3 regions of the Arthrobacter sp. ZBG10 genome follow, and region 1 is predicted to be linked to each of the others. Evidence: riboswitches for the same ligand, from Rfam matches in the RefSeq annotation. Region 1 holds a riboswitch; each other region holds the start of a gene.
What was found. A riboswitch is a leader RNA that binds a small molecule or an ion and turns the genes downstream of it on or off. The one in region 1 is predicted to bind S-adenosylmethionine.
Positions count from the first base shown of each region.

Region 2: another riboswitch for S-adenosylmethionine. It lies ahead of metX (homoserine O-acetyltransferase MetX); the one in region 1 lies ahead of ACU18_RS01140 (LLM class flavin-dependent oxidoreductase).
Region 3: another riboswitch for S-adenosylmethionine. It lies ahead of ACU18_RS11275 (aminotransferase class V-fold PLP-dependent enzyme); the one in region 1 lies ahead of ACU18_RS01140 (LLM class flavin-dependent oxidoreductase).

Region 1 is NZ_LFQH01000005.1:39,921-45,907, forward strand. Features, by position in the region: gene ACU18_RS01130 (ABC transporter substrate-binding protein) at 1-794, opposite strand, end outside; gene ACU18_RS01135 (NtaA/DmoA family FMN-dependent monooxygenase) at 791-2,206, opposite strand; gene ACU18_RS01140 (LLM class flavin-dependent oxidoreductase) at 2,220-3,317, opposite strand; SAM riboswitch class IV at 3,357-3,465, opposite strand; gene ACU18_RS01145 (LLM class flavin-dependent oxidoreductase) at 3,657-4,808, shown strand; gene ACU18_RS01150 (rhodanese-like domain-containing protein) at 4,846-5,232, shown strand; gene ACU18_RS01155 (MFS transporter) at 5,229-5,987, opposite strand, start outside.
Region 2 is NZ_LFQH01000039.1:42,959-48,945, reverse strand. Features, by position in the region: gene ACU18_RS10180 (SGNH/GDSL hydrolase family protein) at 1-709, shown strand, start outside; gene ACU18_RS10175 (hypothetical protein) at 818-1,336, shown strand; gene metX (homoserine O-acetyltransferase MetX) at 1,358-2,473, opposite strand; SAM riboswitch class IV at 2,486-2,601, opposite strand; gene ACU18_RS10165 (bifunctional o-acetylhomoserine/o-acetylserine sulfhydrylase) at 2,698-4,023, opposite strand; SAM riboswitch class IV at 4,068-4,183, opposite strand; gene ACU18_RS10160 (VOC family protein) at 4,345-4,983, shown strand; gene ACU18_RS10155 (CPBP family intramembrane glutamic endopeptidase) at 5,178-5,987, opposite strand, start outside.
Region 3 is NZ_LFQH01000044.1:62,873-68,859, reverse strand. Features, by position in the region: gene aroA (3-phosphoshikimate 1-carboxyvinyltransferase) at 1-1,173, shown strand, start outside; gene rsgA (ribosome small subunit-dependent GTPase A) at 1,157-2,272, shown strand; gene hisN (histidinol-phosphatase) at 2,318-3,130, shown strand; SAM riboswitch class IV at 3,292-3,406, shown strand; gene ACU18_RS11275 (aminotransferase class V-fold PLP-dependent enzyme) at 3,442-4,863, shown strand; gene ACU18_RS11270 (class I SAM-dependent methyltransferase) at 4,933-5,691, shown strand; gene ACU18_RS11265 (metal-dependent transcriptional regulator) at 5,740-5,987, shown strand, end outside.

The sequences.
Region 1 (5,987 bases):
CGGTTCCCGGCCTCGGGGATGATCTTGAACGTGACAGTGTCCAGGTACGCCTCGCCCTTGTTGGTGTTGGTGGCTGCAGGCCAGGAGTAGCCGGGCCGGCGTTCCAGGACTGCTTCCTTATCCACGGTGTAGCTGCGGACGCTGAACGGTCCGGAACCGGAGAATTTACCGGCGCAGCGATCCGCTTCGGACAGGGCGGCGGACGCCGGGGAGAGCAGGCCCAGGGTGAACGTGGACGTGGCCTGCAGGAACTGGGCGTTGGGCTTGGAGAAGTCCACCACCACGGTTTTGGCGTCCGGCACCGTGATGGCGCTGACGTCGCTGAGGTAGGTCGAACCCAGGGTGGCCTTCGCGCCGAGGGCCTTGATGGCCTCGAAGTTGGTCTTCACGGAGGCCGCGTCGATGGCGGCTCCGTCGGCAAACGTGGCCCCGTCCCGGAGGGTGAAGGTGAAGCTGGTGGCGTCGGCGTTGGCCTCGAACTTTTCGGCCAGCCACGGCACGATCTCCCCTGTTTTCGGGTCCTGCGACGTCAGCGAGGCAACTGTCTGCCGGGCCACGGCGATGGCGTCGTTGTTGCCCGCCTGTTGCGGGTCAATGCAGCCGCGGTCCACAGAAAGGGCGAAGTTAAGGTTTCCGCCGGAAACAGGGGTGGCGTCGGCGGCCGGTTCGGTGCCGGCGCCGGCCGTCCCGCCGCAGGCGGACAAGAGGAGGGCCGCAGCGAGGAGGCCGCCCACGACGGCGGGCCTGCTGGTGGGGCGATTGGCGGTGGTTCCAGCGGGGTTGAAGGGGTTCATGCGACGTTTTCGCTTTCCTGGCGGCCGGCCGCGGACAGGGTGCCGCGCCGGTGTGATGAGGGGACCCGAAGTCCCAGGTTTTCGCGGAGGGTGGTGCCTTCGTATTCGGTCCGGTAGACGCCGCGGTCCTGCAGGCGCGGGACGAGTTCGTTGACAATGTCGTCCAACCCGCCGGGGACAAGCCAGGGGGTGATGTTGAATCCATCCACCGCTCCGGTCCTGGCGTATTCAGCCAGCAGGTCGGCGACGCCGTCGTAGGAGCCCACCAGGCCGCGGCCGTTCAGGCGTGACCGGGCAGCAACGAACTGGCGGATGGACTGGCCCTTCCCGCGGGCCTCGTCCCGCCACTGGCCAGCGAGTTCCCTTGCGCTTTTGCCGTGGAAGGCGTTTCCGCGGGTGGGGTTCGTGACGTCCACTACGGGGTCGATCTCAGGCAGCGGCCCGTCGGGGTCATACCCGTCCAGGGTCCGGCCCCAGAACTGTTCCAGGTAGGCGATTGCCGTCTCCGGGCCTACCTGCTGCTCCCGGACCCAGTGTTCCTTCTCCGCGGCCTCCTTTTCTGTGGCGGCGAGGATGAATTCCTGGCCCGGGAAGATTTTGACGTCATCCGCGGGGCGGCCGGCCTTTAGTGTGCGGGCCACGATGTCCGCCCGGAACACCTTCGCATCCTCGAGTTCCGCGTGCCGGGAGAAGATAACGTCGGCATTGCGGACAGCGAAGTCGCGGCCGTCGGGTGAATCCCCCGCCTGGAAGAGGACGGGGTGGTGCTGGGCGGACCGCGGCAGCCGTCCCGTGATGTCCACGTCGAAGCTTGCGTCGTTCCGGCGCACCGGGGTGATGCTTCCTTGCCGGAGCCAGCGCCCGTCGCTCCGGGACCCGGCGATTGCGCCGTCGGCCCAGGAGTCCCAGATGGCTTTGGCGGTCTGGACAAAGGCTTCGGCCCGGACGTAGCGGTCCTCGTGCTTGAGGAACCCGCCGCGGCGGAAGTTGGCGCCGGTCCAGGCATTGTCCGTGGTGACGATGTTCCAGGCAGCGCGGCCGCCGGAGAGCAGGTCGAGGCTGGCCAGCCGGTGGGCCAGGTCCGCGGGATCGTTGTAGGTGGTGTTTTGGGTGGCCACCAGGCCGATGTTGGTGGTGACGGCGGCGAGTGCCGCCAGGGCGGTCTGCGCGTCCGGGCGGCCCACCACGTCCAGGTCGTGGATCCGGCCCAGGTGTTCACGGAGCCGCAGTCCTTCGCCCAGGAAGAAGGCTGAGAACAGCCCGCGTTCGGCGGTCTGGGCCACGCGGCGGAAGGATTCAAAGTCGGTCTGGGAGCCGCTGTCCGGGGCTTTCCAGACGGTGGTGTGGTTGACGCCCTGGAAAAAGACGCCGAACTGGATCCGGCCGTTGCCGGTGGGACGGTGCGTGGTCATGGGGTGCTCTCTTTCAGGCCGCTGCGTAGCGGTTGGCGGGGCGGGGAAGGCCGAAGGACCGGCGCAGCGTGGTGCCGGCGGCGGGCGCGCTGACCAGGCCGGCGGCGCGCAACGCGGGCAGGACGTTGAGCGCCAGTTCCGGCAGGTCGACGTCCACGACGGCGGGATGCAGCCGGACGCCGTCCGCGGCATCGAAGAGCCGGGCCAGCAGGGACACGAGGCCGGCGGGGCTGCCCACGTACCGGGCGCCGCCGGTCCACGGCTCGTGGCGGTCCAGCTCCGCGAGCCGTTCCGCGGCCGTTTGGCCGCGGGCGTCGAGGATCACGTCGAGCTCCACGAGGGTCCGGGGAACGCCGGTGGCGGCCGCCGCTGAGGCTGCTGCGGCGAGCCCGTCAACGGTGGCGGCTGAAGCGAGTGCCACGTCGGCTTCCACGGTGGAGAGCAGCGCCGCCGGAGCGATGACCACCAACTGCCCCTGCAATGGCCGGGGAATGATCGCCGGGCCCTTGACGGCGAAGCGCTCCCCTTCGAAGTCGGCGTAGTGCAGTTTGTCGCGGTCCAGGTAGCGACCGGTGGAGGCGTCGCGGATGACGGCGTCGTCCTCCCAGGAATCCCAGAGCCGGCGGCCGGCTTCCACGGCGTCCGCGGCTTCGAGGGGCGCTGCGGCGGCGGCCAGCTGCTCACGGCCCACGGCGCGGGCTTCTTCGGGCGCGTTGGCCGCGCTGACCAGCCAGCCCGCCCTGCCCTGGGAGGCGTAGTCGAGGCTGGCCAGCTGGGTGGCGACGTGGAATGGCTCGGTGTAGAGGGTGTCCACCTCGGGTACCAGGCCGATCGAGCCGGTGATGGGGGCAGCGAAGGCGGCCCGTTGCACGGCATCGATCCGGCCGGGAATCCCGGCCGTGCCGGCATCCACCACGCGGGAATCGCGGAAGGTGGCCAGGTGGAAGCCGGCGATGTCTGCGGCCTGGACGGTGCCGCTGATGCGGGCACCGCCCAGCAGTCCGTCCGGAAGGTGGTGGGCGTGGCGCCACGCGGCGGGGTGCGCCCCGTCGCCGTCGAGCTCAACGGCCACCACGTTGGGACGGTTTTCGGGTACTGGTAGTGAAGGCATGGCTTTCCTCTTTCAGGGGCCGCTGGTGCGGCCGGGACGACATTTCACTTGCCGCAGTGCGGCCAGGTCTGTTTCCGGAGCACCCCGCCACTAAATGCCTGAGGGTTGCCGCAGCACGAGCCGGTCCTTGGCGTGCTGACTCTTGACCTATGGCTCGAATGTACGATCCCCGAATGACCCCCGCAACCGCCGTTGTCGCACGAGGTCAACGCGCGAAACGCCACGTCAAGCGACGGCTTAAACCGTCATCTGGCGGCGCCTGTGACGGCCTGTTGCGCACCGTTGAGTCCGGTGACATGGCGCTTTGGGCGCCGGAGCCGGCGTCCGTAGGGTCAAGCCATGAGCCCAACGGATGCCCTGCTGTCAGTTCTCGATCTGAGCCCCATCCCGGCGGGGGTGGACGCCGGGCAGGCGCTGCGCAACAGCGTGGAGCTGGCCGTCGCTGCCGAGGACCTCGGCTACCACCGCTATTGGCTGGCCGAGCACCATCTCAATCCCGGCGTCGCGGGTTCCGCCCCGCATGTGCTGTCCGCCCTGGTTGCTGCCGCCACCCGGACCATCCGGGTGGGGACGGCTGCCACCATCCTGGGCAACTACCGGCCGCTGCAGGTAGCCGAAAACGTCGGAACCCTGGCGGCAGTGTTCCCGGACCGGATCGATCTGGGATTTGGCCGCTCCGGCCAACCCGCTTCCCCGCCGGCAAGCACCGGCGGGGAAGACCTCCGGACTGCCGGCGAACCCGCGCCGGAGGACGCGGGCCGGGTGGTGGCGGGCCTGGTGGTCCCCGCCAAACGGCAGCCGTTCAGTTCCGTGCTGCCCCGGAAGTTCCGGCTCCAGGCCGAGCTCCTGGGCCGGGAGCCCGGGGATGCGGACAACTTCGAGAGCGACGTGCAGGACGTCATCGGCTTTTTCGACGGCGGCTACCGCACTCGGCACGGCGAGGGGATCACGGTGACACCTGCCCTGGGACATGCCCCGCAGTTCTGGCTCCACGGTTCCACGGCGGGGCCCAGCGCCCGGCTTGCCGGGAAGCTGGGCCTGCGGTTCGGCGCGAATTACCACGTGTCGCCGGCCACGGTACTGGAGTCGGTGGCCGAATACCGGGCCCACTTCCGGCCCTCGGCGGCGGTGCCGGAACCGTACGTCACGGTATCCGCGGACGTGCTGGTGGCCGAACGCGAACAGGACGCCCGGCGGCTCGGCGCGGGCTTCGCCGCCTGGGTGCACAGCATCCGCAGCGGCCAAGGCGCCATCGCCTATCCCGCCCCGGCCGACGGCGGCCGGCTGGACGCCGCGGTGGGCTCCCCGGAGCTGGTCCGGGACCGCGTGGAAACACGGTTCGTGGGCGCCCCCGGGACGGTCACCGCCAACCTGAGGGCGCTGCAGCGGGCCACGGGCGCCCAGGAGCTCCTGATCACCACCATCGCCCACGGGCAGGCGGAGCAGGTGGCATCCTACGGGCTGCTTGCCGACGCCTGGGCCCGCGGCTAAGACCCCGGTCCAACCAACCCATCCTCAAAGGAGAACCATGAGCACCGAAACCGACACCCAACTGGTCAGCGCCGCTGACGCCGCCCGCCTCATCGCCGAAGGGGCCCTGCTGGTTGACGTCCGCAGTGACGCCGGCCGGAACAGCACCGGGGCGATCCCCGGGGCGCTGGTGGTCAACCGGGAGCGGGTGGACCAGGACTTCGGCCCCGACTCCCCCGAACTGTTGCCCGAAGTGGAAGCCGCGGGCCGGAACATAGTGGTGTTTTGCGGCTCCGTCAACGGCTCCCGCCCTGTAGCCGAGAAGCTGAAGGTGCTGGGCTACGCCAACGCCGTCCATGTGGACGGCGGCTTCCCGGCATTGCGGGAGGCCGGGGTGCCCACCACAGGCCCCACGGACCCGGGCGCCCAGAGCCCGGCCGCTTAAGGACCGGCCCGCCGGCGCTTCGAAGGCTGCCGGCGGGTGGCCTGCCGCCCGGCGACAGCGGCTGTGCGGAGCCAGTCCGCACTGCCGGCCAGCACAGCGACGCCCAGCAGCACCGAGCAGAGCACCACACCCTGGTGGAAGGCCCGGCGGGGGTCCGCGCCGGCGGTGAGGAACATGCCGGCGGCGGCCGCTGAACACAGCGCCGCCGTGAACCGTTGGCTGAGTTGGTAAAAGCCCGCGGCCACCCCCGTGGCACCGGGCGGGGCCTGGGCCAGTGTCAGGGTCTGGTTGGGGGCCACCACCAGACCCACGGCTAGCCCCTGCAGGAGCCCGACGGCGGCCACCGCCATCGCAGCGGCTCCGCTGTCCAGGTACTGGACGGCCAAGTCCTTGCCGGGCAGGCAGGCCAGGCCGGCCACCAGCGCCCAGACGACACCGCCCCGCCCGTAGCGGCCCAGGAACCGCCAGCTGAAGCTGGAGGCCAGCAGCATCCCTGCGGCCTGCGGCGCCAGGATCGCGGCGGCCGCCAACGGCGGCAGGCCGGTGCCGGCAAGGAAGTAGAACGCGGTGACCGCGGCCATGGCCGCGCCCACGCCAAACTGGCACAAGGCAACCACGGTGCCAAGGACGTAGCCGGGCGAGCGGACCAGTGCCGGGACCAGCAGCGGGGTCCGGCCGCGCCGGTGGTACAGGACCTCCCAGCCGGCAAACACGGCCAGCGCCACGGCGCTGCTCCCCAGCCAGATGGGCGTTTC
Region 2 (5,987 bases), on a different contig from region 1:
ACTTGGCCGCACGCAGAAGGACTTCGCCTACGCAAACCTCGCCGTCCGCGGCCGGCTCCTGCAGCAGATCGTGGACCAGCAGCTGGCACCGGCCCTGGCCCTCCGCCCGGACCTGGTGACCCTGTCCGCGGGCGGCAACGACCTCCTGCGGCGCGGCGGCGATCCGGATGCGCTGGCCGGGAAACTTGATTCCGTGGTGCAGATCCTGGCCATGAACGGTGCCACGGTGGTGTTGTTCAACGGCCCGGATACGGGTTCGTCGGTGCTGGGCCGGATCCGGTCCAAGGTGGCCATCTACAACGAGAACCTCCGCACCATAGCCGCCCGGCATGACGCCGTTATTGCGGATATGTGGTCCCTGCGGCAGCTCCGCGATCCGCAGATGTGGGACCAGGACCGGCTGCACTTCTCGCCGGTGGGCCACCACACCATCGCCGCGATGGTGCTGGACTCACTCAACGTCGAGCACACCCTCGAACCCCTGCACCCGAAACCGCTGCCGCCCAGCACATGGCGGGAAGCCCGGAGCGGGGACCTGGTGTGGGCCCGCGAATATTTCGTCCCGTGGGTCCTGCGCCGGCTGCGCCACCAGTCCTCCGGCGATGGCATCACCGCAAAACGCCCGACGCCGGGTCCCGCCTTTGGCCCGGGCGTCCCGTTGGGGTCCGGCGAAGGTCCGCTGGGGACCACGGCAGCCACAGCGGAGTAGCCTGCCCTTCCCGTCGGTTCTGGTTGAGGTGCGCGGATTCCTTCCGGCGCACCCTCATCCGGTGCGCCCCGGCTAAGCTGGGAGGACACACACGAGAGGCGCGGCACCGTGAGCAACCTGTTTTTCTGGATCATCATCCTGTCCTTTGTCATCCCCATGGGCATGCGGATGTACCGGAAGTCAGTGGCCCGCCGGAACCAGGACCAGAGCTTCTCCGGCCGCTATCCCAACCAGTTCCCCGGCGGCCCCGGACCGCAGAACAACCAGCCCCGCGACGGCTACACCCAGCAGGACTACTACGGCGGCGGTTTCCGCCAGATCGACGCGCCGCAGCCCATCGACCGGCCGCAGCCGCTGCCTGACCCGTTCGGCCGGCCGCAGGCCCCGCACCAGGGCGGGTACCCGGGCCAGCCCGGTTACCCCGCACAACCCGGCCAAGGCGGGTACCCGGGTCAGCCCGGCCAGCCCGCTCCGGAACAGCCGCAGGCGCCCGCCACTCCCCCGCCGCCGTCGGCCCCGCAGGGCTTCCGGGCCCGCAAACTCACCGAACTGGACCAGCAGTACAGCAACGGTGAGCTCTCCATGGAGGAGTACATGACCCGCCGCGGCGAGATCATGAAGGGCTGACCAACCGGGAGGGGTAGCCGGCTAGACGAGGAACGATGCCCGCAGCTGCGCCCCCAGCTGGCCGATCTCGGTCAGGAAGCCGTCGTGCCCGATCGGCGCCTGGATCAGGTGGACGTCCACCTCGCCCGGCAGCGCCGCCGCCAGCTCGTAGGACTGCGCCGGGAAGTACAGCCGGTCCGAGTCGACCGCTGCGACAAAAAACCGGACTCCCGGCACGTCCAGCGCCTGCGCCAGCGTGCCCCGGTTGCGGGTGACGTCATGGCTCATGAGTGCCTCGGTGAGCGCGATGTAGCTGTTGGCGTCGAACCGCTGGACCAGTTTGTTGCCTTGGTGGTCCAGGTAGCTTTCCACCTGGTAGCGGCCCCGGGCGGCCAGCGAATCCGCGCGGACCGGTGTTTCGGCGGCCTGCGCCTGCCGGCCGAACCGGCCTTCGAGTTCCGCGGCGGACCGGTAGGTGATGTGGGCGATGCGCCGGGCCAGGGCCAGACCGTCCCCGGGGAACGGGCCGCCGTAGTAGTCGCCGCCCTGGAAGTTGGCATCCTGGCGGATGGCCAGCGTCTGCGCCTGCGCAAACGCGATCTGCTCTGCGGTGCTCGCCGCACCGACGGCGATGACGGCGCACCGCTGCACCCGCTCCGGGTAGGTCACCGCCCATTCCAAGGCACGCGCACCGCCCATGGAGCCGCCCAGGACGGCGAACCAGCTGCGGATGCCCAGCTGGTCTGCGAGCCTGGCTTCGGCCACGGTGCTGTCCCGCAGGGTCACCAGCGGAAACCGGGAACCCCACGGGCTGCCGTCCGGTGCGGCTGAGGACGGTCCCGTGGACCCGTAACAGCCGCCCACAATGTTGATGGACACCACAAAAAAGCGGTCCGTGTCCACGGGTGCGCCCGGGCCGGCCAGCTGTTCCCACCAGCCGGGCTCGTCGCTGTCGCCGCGGGCAACGTGGGTGCTGCCGGTCAGGGCATGCTCGATCAGGATGGCGTTGCTGCCGTCGGCATTCAGGGTGCCCCACGTTTCGTAGGCCAGGGTGACGTCCGGCAGGTATCCGCCGGCTTCAAGTTCCAGGGCCCCTACGGAGGCGAAGCGGACAATCCCGTGTTCGGGAACGGTGGTACGGGCGACGGTAACCGTCATGGCAAGACCTCTTCTACGCGCTTGCCTGCCGTCGAATGACCGGCAGGCCAGGTCTTCACCCGGGGCACCCCACCGCGGAAGGAGGGTTGCCGGCCAGCAAGCCGGGGCTGTCACTGGCACTCATGACCTTGTTCGAGTGTACGAAGAACACCCCACCCCGGGCCAAGAGTGTGACTGGTTGTGACTTGCCCCGGCCCAAAGGCAGCCGGTCCGTTAGGGTCCGGTCAGGAACCTGCTGCCGCCTTGGCCGCGCGGAAACCTGCTTCCAGGTCGGCCAGGATGTCATCGATGTGTTCCAGTCCCACGGACAACCGGACCAGGCCCGGCGTGACCCCGGCAACGGCCTGCTGCTCAGGGGACAGCTGGCTGTGGGTGGTGGACGCGGGGTGGATCACCAGCGACCGGACATCGCCGATGTTGGCCACATGGGAGTGCAGTTCCAGCGCATCGACAAAACGCTGGCCGGCCGCGGCCCCGCCGGCGAGGTTGAAGGCCACGATCGCCCCGGTGCCCCGCGGCCCGTACTTTTGGCCGCGCTCAAACCAGGGGCTGGAGGGCAGGCCGGCGTAGGCAACGGATTCGACGTCGTCCCGCGCCTCGAGCCAACGGGCCACCTCAATGGCGTTGGAGACATGCCGCTCCACCCGCAGGCTCAGGGTTTCCAGGCCCTGGGCGATCAGGAACGCGTTGAACGGTGACACGGCGGAGCCCAGGTCACGCAGCAGCTGCACGCGGGCCTTCAGGATGTAGGACAGGTTGGCACCCAGGGCGCCGTCGGCACCCAGGTCGCGGCCGTAGACCAGGCCGTTGTAGGTGGGGTCCGGGGTGTTGAAGCCGGGGAACTTCTCCGGTTCCCTGGTGAAGTCGAACTTGCCCGAGTCCACGATCACGCCGGCGATGGCGGCGCCGTGTCCGCCCAGGTACTTCGTGGCCGAGTGCAGGACGATGTCCGCGCCCCACTCCAGCGGCCGGATCAGGTACGGAGTGGACAGGGTGTTGTCCACGATCAGCGGCACTCCCGCCTGGTGCGCCACCCCGGAAATGCCCTCGATGTCCAAAACGTCCTGGCGCGGGTTGGATACCACCTCGCCGAAGAACAGCTTGGTGTTGGGCTGCACGGCGTCGCGCCACTGGTCCAGGTTGTCCGGGTCCGCCACAAACGTCACGGTGATGCCGAACTTCTTCAGGGTGTGGGCGAAGAGGTTGTAGGTCCCGCCGTAAAGGCTGGGGCTGGCCACGATGTGGTCGCCGGCCTCGGCGATGTTCAGGACCGCGAACGTCTCGGCGGCCTGCCCGGAGCTGAGCAGGAGGGCCGCGAGGCCGCCTTCCAGGCTGGCGATCCGCTGCTCCACGGCGTCCTGGGTGGGGTTGCCGATGCGGGTGTAGATGGGCGAGAGTTCGGCCAGGGCGAACCTGTTGGCCGCGCTTTCGGCGCTGGGGAACACAAACGAGGTGGTCTGGTAGATGGGCAGGGCCCGGGCGCCGGTGGCGCTGTCCGGTTCCTGGCCTGCATGGATCTGGCGGGTTTCAAACGACCATCCGTTGGACATCTTTGGCTCCACTTCACAGGGGCCCGGCATGCAGGAAGCAGCACGGGCCGCGCTTGCCATCCGGCCGGTGCCGGACAGCCAGGTCCTCACCCGGGGCACCCCACCGCGGGTGGAGGGTTGCCGGCCAGCGAGCCGGGGCTTGATGCTGGCACTCATGACCTGTGCCCAGTGTAGGAACTGTCCGGGAGCGCGGTACAGGATTGTGACGAACATGGTCCCACGGCCCCGTTGCCGGGCCACAACAGGAACTCCGCCCAGTGGAAAAATCATGTAAGGCAAGCCTTAGCTGAGAGGCGGATCACAAAGTGCCAAGATGTTGGCATGCGCATGGATCACGTCTCTTACGCCTGTGAACAGGATGGCCTGGCGGCCACCACCGAACGAATCGCTTCCGCCCTGGGTGTGGAAGCCGTCAAGGGCGGGGTGCATCCCCGTTTCGGAACCCGGAACATGATCATTCCCCTCGCGGGCCACAAGTACCTTGAGGTGGTGGAGGTGCTGGCGCACCCCGCCTCGGACAAGGCGCCTTTCGGGCAGGCTGTCCGCGCCCGCTCCGAAGCCGGTGGCGGCTGGATGGGCTGGTGCGTCGAAGTGGACGACCTTGCGCCTTTCGAGGAGCGGCTGGGCCGGTCTTCCGTCAACGGCAACCGCAAGTTCCCTGACGGCCGCGAACTGGTCTGGAAGCAGATCGGCATCCTGGGCCTCATCGCGGATCCCCAGGTGCCCTACATGCTGAAGTGGGAGGGCGACCCCTCCCTGCACCCGTCCAACGCCTACGAAGGCAACGTCAAGATGAGCTGCCTGACCATCGCCGGTTCCGCCGAGCGGGTCACCGAATGGCTGGGTGAACCGGTGGAGAAGCCGCTCGAGGATGTTGCAGTGGATTGGGTTGCCCCGCACGGCACACCCGGAATCCTCTCGGTCACCTTCGAAACCGCCAACGGCGCAGTCACCATCTGATCCTCCGCCGCACCGGATCCGGCCTGCGCCGGGTCCGGTGCTTCCGGGCGTCCGCGCCCACCCACCCTTCGACCGCCATCAGCAGCTGACAACGGCGTCACCTGCTGATGGCGGCCGAATCATTGAGCGGCAAAAGCATCAACCGGACGACGGCGGCCGCCCGCCACCGCGGGCAGGCATGAGGCCCGGGACGGTCAGCCCAGCCCCACCGCCTTGCCAAACAGGCTGAAGCCGACAAACGCCACGATGTCGAGCAGCGCGTGCGCGATGACCAACGGCATCACGCGTTTGGTCCGGGTGTAGAGCCACGCGAAGACAACGCCCATCACCACGTTCCCGATGAAGGGCCCGAAGCCCTGGTAAAGGTGGTAGCTGCCACGCAGCAGCGCACTGGCCGCGATGGACACCGGCAGGCTCCAGCCGAACTTGCCGAAGCGGTTCATCAGGTACCCCACCACAATGACCTCTTCCACAATGCCGTGCCGGACGGCGGAGAGGATCAGCACCGGAACGGTCCACCAGTAGGCATCCAGGGCGCTGGGGATGATGGCGGTGGTGATGCCCAGCGCCCGCCCGGCGGCGTAGAGGCCCAGTGATGGGATGCCGATCAGGGCGGCCAGGCCGAGGCCCTGGAGCAGGTCGCGGCCGGGCCTGTCGAAGGTGAAGCCAAGCTGCCGGAAAGCGGAGCCCGTGTGGCGGGAGGCGTTGGCGCCGCCGATGACCGGCGGGTTGCCGGGTCCGGCAGGTGCCGCCTGGCGCTGGTCGGTCAGGAAGTAGATCACCAGGAGGACCGGCACCAGGGCAAAGGCGATGTCCAGCAGCTGGTAGGTCAGGTCGAAGTATTCCCGGGTACTTTGCGAGCGGTTCAGGGTTGAGGTGCCCTCCACCAGCGGCGCGCGGGACAGCTTGTCCAGCAGCTGCACCACGGAATAGACGGCGGATTGTCCCAGGGACAACCCCAGGACAATCCAGACTTCGAGCCGCAGCCTGCGGCGGGAGGGAAC
Region 3 (5,987 bases), on a different contig from region 1:
CGTAGCCTGGGAGCCACCATCACGGAGGTCCCGGGTGAGGGCAGCTTCGGCCCCGACCTTGAGGTCGTCCCGCTGCGGCAGGACGCGCCGCCTGCCCCGGCAACCATCGACTGCGGCCTCGCCGGAACCGTGATGCGGTTTGTTCCGCCCCTCGCGGCATTGCGGCAGGGGACCAGCGTTTTCGACGGCGATCCGCACGCCCGGCAGCGTCCCATGGGCACCATCATCGAGGCGCTGAAGGCGCTCGGTGTTGTGGTCACGGCGGACGACGGCGGCACCCCCTCTTCGCTGCCCTTCGCCGTTGAGGGCACGGGCGAAGTCCGCGGCGGCCACCTGGTGATCGACGCCAGCGCCTCATCGCAGTTCGTCTCCGCCCTGCTCCTGGTGGGGGCCCGGTTCACCGAAGGCCTCCACCTGGAACACGTGGGCAAGCCGGTACCCAGCCTTGACCACATCTCCATGACCGTGGCTGTCCTGCGTGAGGCAGGAGTCTCGGTGGACGATTCCGTGCCCAACCACTGGGTGGTGGCGCCGGGTCCCATCCGGGCCTTCGACCAGCGGATCGAGCAGGACCTGTCCAACGCCGGGCCCTTCCTGGCCGCAGCCCTGGCATCCGGGGGAACGGTCCGGATTCCCGGCTGGCCCGCCAGTACGCAGCAGGTGGGTGATCTCTGGCGCAGCATCCTGGCCGATATGGGCGCCAGCGTCTCGCTGACGGACGGGGTCCTCACCGTCACCGCAGGCTCCGGCATCAAGGGCGGAAACTTCGCCGACACCAGCGAACTGGCCCCCACTGTTGCCGCCTTGTGCGCCTTGGCAGACACCCCGTCCAGGCTCACCGGCATCGGGCACCTGCGCGGCCACGAAACTGACCGGCTCGCGGCGCTCGTGGCGGAAATCAACCGCCTGGGCGGCGACGCCGAGGAAACCAGCGACGGCCTGGTGATCCGCCCCGCTGCGCTGCACGCCGGCGTCGTCCATTCCTATGCTGACCACCGGATGGCCACCGCAGGTGCCATCCTGGGCCTGGCCGTCGCCGGCGTCGAGGTGGAGGACATCGCCACCACCGCCAAAACCATGCCCGACTTCCCGGACCTGTGGACCGCGATGCTGGCGCAGGGCTCTCCTGCCGGAACCGGCACGGAAGGTACAGGCGTTGGCGCGCAGCACTGACTCTTGGGACGAATCGGATGTCCGCATCCGGCCCAGCAAAAAAGGTTCCAGGCCCCGCACCAAGGACCGGCCCAGCCACGACGACGCCGTCACTGGCCGGATCATCACCGTTGACCGCGGCCGCTACACGGCGGTGGTGGGTGAGGACACCGCTACGGAACGGGTGGTGATCGCCGCCCGCGCCCGGGAACTGCGCCGCAACCCCGTGGTGGCCGGCGACTTTGTCTCGCTGGTGGGCGACGTTTCCGGCGAACCGGACACGCTGGCGCGCCTGGTGAAAATCCAGGACCGGCGCACGCTGCTGCGCCGCAGCGCGGACGACACAGATCCCGTGGAACGGGCTGTGGTGGCCAACGCCGACCAACTGGTGATCGTGGTGGCAGCAGCCAACCCGGAACCGCGCACCGGTTTCATCGACCGTGCCCTGGCGGCGGCTTACGACGCCGGGATCGAACCGATCCTGCTGATCACCAAGGCAGACGTCAAGGATCCCGCTGAGCTGCTGTCCAATTACGCGCACCTGGACTTCCCGGTCATCATCAGCCGCACCGCGGACAATAAGGCATCGGGCATCGACGCCAGGTCGGACGATGGCCTGTCCGCCCGGCTGGACAGCGAGGCCGTAGCGGAGCTGCGGACCTTCCTGCACGGGAACGTCACTGTGATGCTGGGGCACTCCGGCGTGGGCAAATCCACCATGGTCAACGCGCTGACCGGAGCCGAGCGGGCCACCGGCGGCGTCAACGCCGTCACCGGCCGCGGCCGGCACACATCCTCCTCCGCCCTGGCCCTGCGGCTGGCAGATGCGCCGGCCGGCAGTTGGATCATCGACACCCCTGGCATCCGGTCCTTTGGCCTGGCACTGGTGGACCCGGACCGCATCCTGCGTTCCTTCCCGGACCTCTCCTCCGGCACCGATGCCTGCGAACGCGGCTGCAAGCACACGGCAGCGGCCGTGAACTGCGGGCTGGACGCCTGGGTGGCCGCCGGCCAGGCAGGTCCCACCGGCGCTGCCCGGCTCTCTTCCCTGCGGCGGCTCCTCGGGGCGGATCCGCGCCTGGAAGCCCAGGAGACCAAGGAACTCGGCAGCGTCAACTGACGTGGGCCTCCCAGCACAACCGCCGCCAGACGGTAGTTTGGAACCATGATCCAATCCGCTTCCAGCTACAACGATGACCTGCGCCTGGCCCACGTCCTGGCCGATTCCGTGGACGACCAGACGATGAGCCGTTTCAAGGCCCTGGACCTCCATGTGGAGACCAAGCCGGACCTGACGCCTGTCACCGACGCGGACAAGGCAGCTGAGGAATCCATCCGCGGCCAGCTTTCCCGCTCCCGCCCCCGCGACGCCGTCCTGGGTGAGGAGTTCGGCAGCAGCGGCCACGGCTCACGCCGCTGGATCATCGACCCCATTGACGGGACCAAGAATTTCGTCCGGGGTGTCCCGGTATGGGCAACCCTGATCGCGCTCGTTGACGAGGGCGAACCGGTGGTGGGTGTGGTCAGCGCACCTGCGCTGGGCAAACGCTGGTGGGCGGCGAAAGACATGGGCGCCTACATGGGGCGTTCGCTCGCCTCGGCCACCAGGCTGCGCGTCTCCAACGTCGCCACCCTTTCCGATGCGTCATTGTCCTACTCCAGCCTCACCGGGTGGAAGGAACGCGGCAACTTCGACGAGTTCCTGGGGCTCACCGAGGACGTATGGCGGACCCGCGCCTACGGCGACTTCTGGTCCTACTGCATGGTCGCCGAGGGGTCGGTGGACATTGCCTGCGAACCCGAACTGAATCTCTACGACATGGCCGCCCTGGTCCCCATCGTGGTGGAAGCCGGCGGCCGGTTTACCTCCCTGGAGGGCCAGGACGGCCCGTTCGGCGGAAACGCCCTGGCCACAAACTCCATCCTGCATTCCGAGGTGCTGCGGCGCCTGAACCCGGGGCTGGACGACCTCCTCTAGGACTGCCTGGACCGAAGAATATACGGCGGACGCCTCCGGATGGGGGCGTCCGCCGTCGTGTTCTTCGACAAAAGCCCCGGCGTACGGGCGCGGCGTAACAAATCCCTTAACATTCGGGCTGGCTTCAAACCACCCCGCACCATGTCCTACGCTCTTAAGCAGGTCACGAGTGCCAGCGCTAAACCCCGGTTTGCTGGCCGGCAACCCTCCATTCGCGGTGGGGTGCCCCGGGTGACGACCAGGCCGGTCCGGACATGGATACGGCAAGCGCGGATTCCCTGCAGGGAGTCCTGTCAACGTGAGGATTCCCCATGACAACTGCCACTGTCTCCCCCGCAGCTTCGCTGGCGCCCGCCGCACCTTCGGTTTTGGCCGGCCACTCCATCGCCGCCAGGCCCCTCGCCGCCGTAACCGGCGCCGAGATCCAGGCGCCGCTGATCGCCGGTGGCCATGTCCGCTACGCGAACCTGGACTATGGCGCCTCCGCGCCGGCGCTGTCCCTGGTCTCCGCCTACCTGAACGAGATCCTGCCCTACTACGCCAGCGTGCACCGTGGCGCCGGCTACGCCTCGCAGATCAGCACCTCCGTGTACGAGAACGCGCGGAACATCGTGCGGGACTTTGTGGGCGGCCGCCCGGACGACTCGGTGATCTTCACGCGCAACACCACCGACTCGCTGAACCTCCTGGCAGGGTGCCTGCCCAACACGGACGGCCGGCCCACCGGCGACGTCCTGTACCTGGACATCGAGCACCACGCCAACCTGCTGCCGTGGCAGGGCGTCCCGCACCGGAGCATCGTGGCCGCGGACACCCTGGCCGGCACCATCGACGCTGTCCGCGGCGAACTGGAGCAGGGCGGGGTCAGCCTCCTGGCCGTTACCGGCGCCTCCAACGTCACCGGTGAAATCCTGCCCATCCGCGCCCTCGCCACGCTGGCCCACCAGTACGGCGCCCGGATTGTGGTGGACGCCGCGCAGCTGGCACCCCACCGGCGGGTAGACATCACCGCCGACGGCGTTGACTACCTCGCGTTCTCCGGCCACAAGCTCTACGCCCCGTTCGGTTCCGGCGTCCTGGTGGGGCGCCCGGACTGGCTCGACGCCGGAAAACCGCACCTCGCCGGCGGCGGTGCCGTCAAGGAAGCACGGCTCGACGGCGTCAGCTGGGCCACGGGCCCGGCCCGGCACGAGGGCGGCTCGCCCAACGTCCTCGGCGCCGCCACCCTGGCACGTGCCACGCAGGTCATCGCCGCCCTGGACCCGCAGGAATGGCACGCCCACGAACAGTCCATCCGGTCCTACCTGGTGGCGGGGCTGCAGCAGATCGAGGGCGTGAGTGTCCACCAGATCTTCAAGGACACCAACGCTGAGACGGACACCATCGGTGTGGTTAACTTTTCCGTGGCCGGCTACGACGCCGGTCTGGTGGCGGCCTACCTGTCCGCAGAGCACGGCGTGGGCCTCCGGGACGGGCGTTTCTGCGCCCACCCCCTGCTCAAGCGGCTGGGCCTTCCGTCCGGTTCGCTGCGGGCCAGCTTTGGTGTGGGCTCCCGCCTTGAGGACGCCGAACGGCTCCTTGCCGGCATCTCTGCCCTCCGGACCCAGGGCCTTGGCTGGGATTACGTGGTGGACGCAGGCCGCTGGGTGCCCGCCAACGATTCCCGGACCTACCCGCACTGGGCCCCCAACACGCCGGGCACCGCCGGCGCGGCCCCCTGCCTGGACGACTGAACCGCCGGGCCGCCCCGGCGGGGTCCATGCGGTAAATTCAGGAGAGACATCTACTGAAGGAGGCCGCGCGTGGTCCGGGGTGGCCCCAAGCTGGAACACAACCGGCGCCAGGAGCTGGGCCAAAGCTTCCAGGACGGCGGCGAGCATTACCAGCAGGTCCGGCCGGGCTACCCGGCGGCAGCCGCGGACTGGCTGGTGCCCGCAACGGCCGGTGAGGTTTTGGACGTCGGCGCCGGCACCGGCAAATTCACCGCACTGCTCCTGGCCAAAGGACTGGCCGTCACCGCAGTCGACCCGTCCGCGGACATGCTGGAACAGCTGGCTGAGCACTATCCACGTGCCACGGCTGTCCTGGGCACCGCAGAGGCCACCGGCCTGCCGGCGGCGGCGTTCGACGTCGTCACCGTGGCCCAGGCCTGGCACTGGTGCGACGCAGCTGCGGCCAGCACGGAGCTCGCCCGGGTCCTTCGCCCGGGCGGCACGCTGGGGCTGGTCTGGAACCAGCTGGACACCTCCGTTCCCTGGGTCCACCGGCTGTCCCGGATCATGCACGCGGGCGACGTCTACAAGCCTGGCCACCGGCCCGCCGTCGGGCCTGACTTCCAAGGCCTTGAGGGGTACGTGACCCGGTGGCAGGACCCTGTAACCACCACGGGCCTGATGGAGCTCACCAAAACGCGCAGCTACTATCTCAGGGCCTCCGAACCCACCCGCGCCAAGGTGCTGGCCAACCTGGACTGGTACCTGCATGAGCATCTTGGCCACCGGGACGGCGAAATCATCGACCTGCCCTACCTGACCCTGGCATGGCGGGCCACGGCGGCGTGAATCTCGTTGCCGGCCAGCGGCGGTGCAGTACCCGGTAAGCTTGATGCTGTGAAGACCAGCGCGCCCTCCTCCTCGATCGAGGACTACGTCAAGGTCATCTACTCGTTTACCGAGTGGCAGGACAAACCCATCACCTCCTCGCAGCTGGCCCAGCGCCTGGGTGTGGCCAACTCCTCCGTCTCGGAGATGGTCCGCAAGCTCAAGGACCAGGGCCTCGTTGACCACAAGCCCTACAGCGCCATTACCTTGACGGGCCCGGGCCTGCGCCTGGCCCTGGCCATGGTCCGCCGCCACCG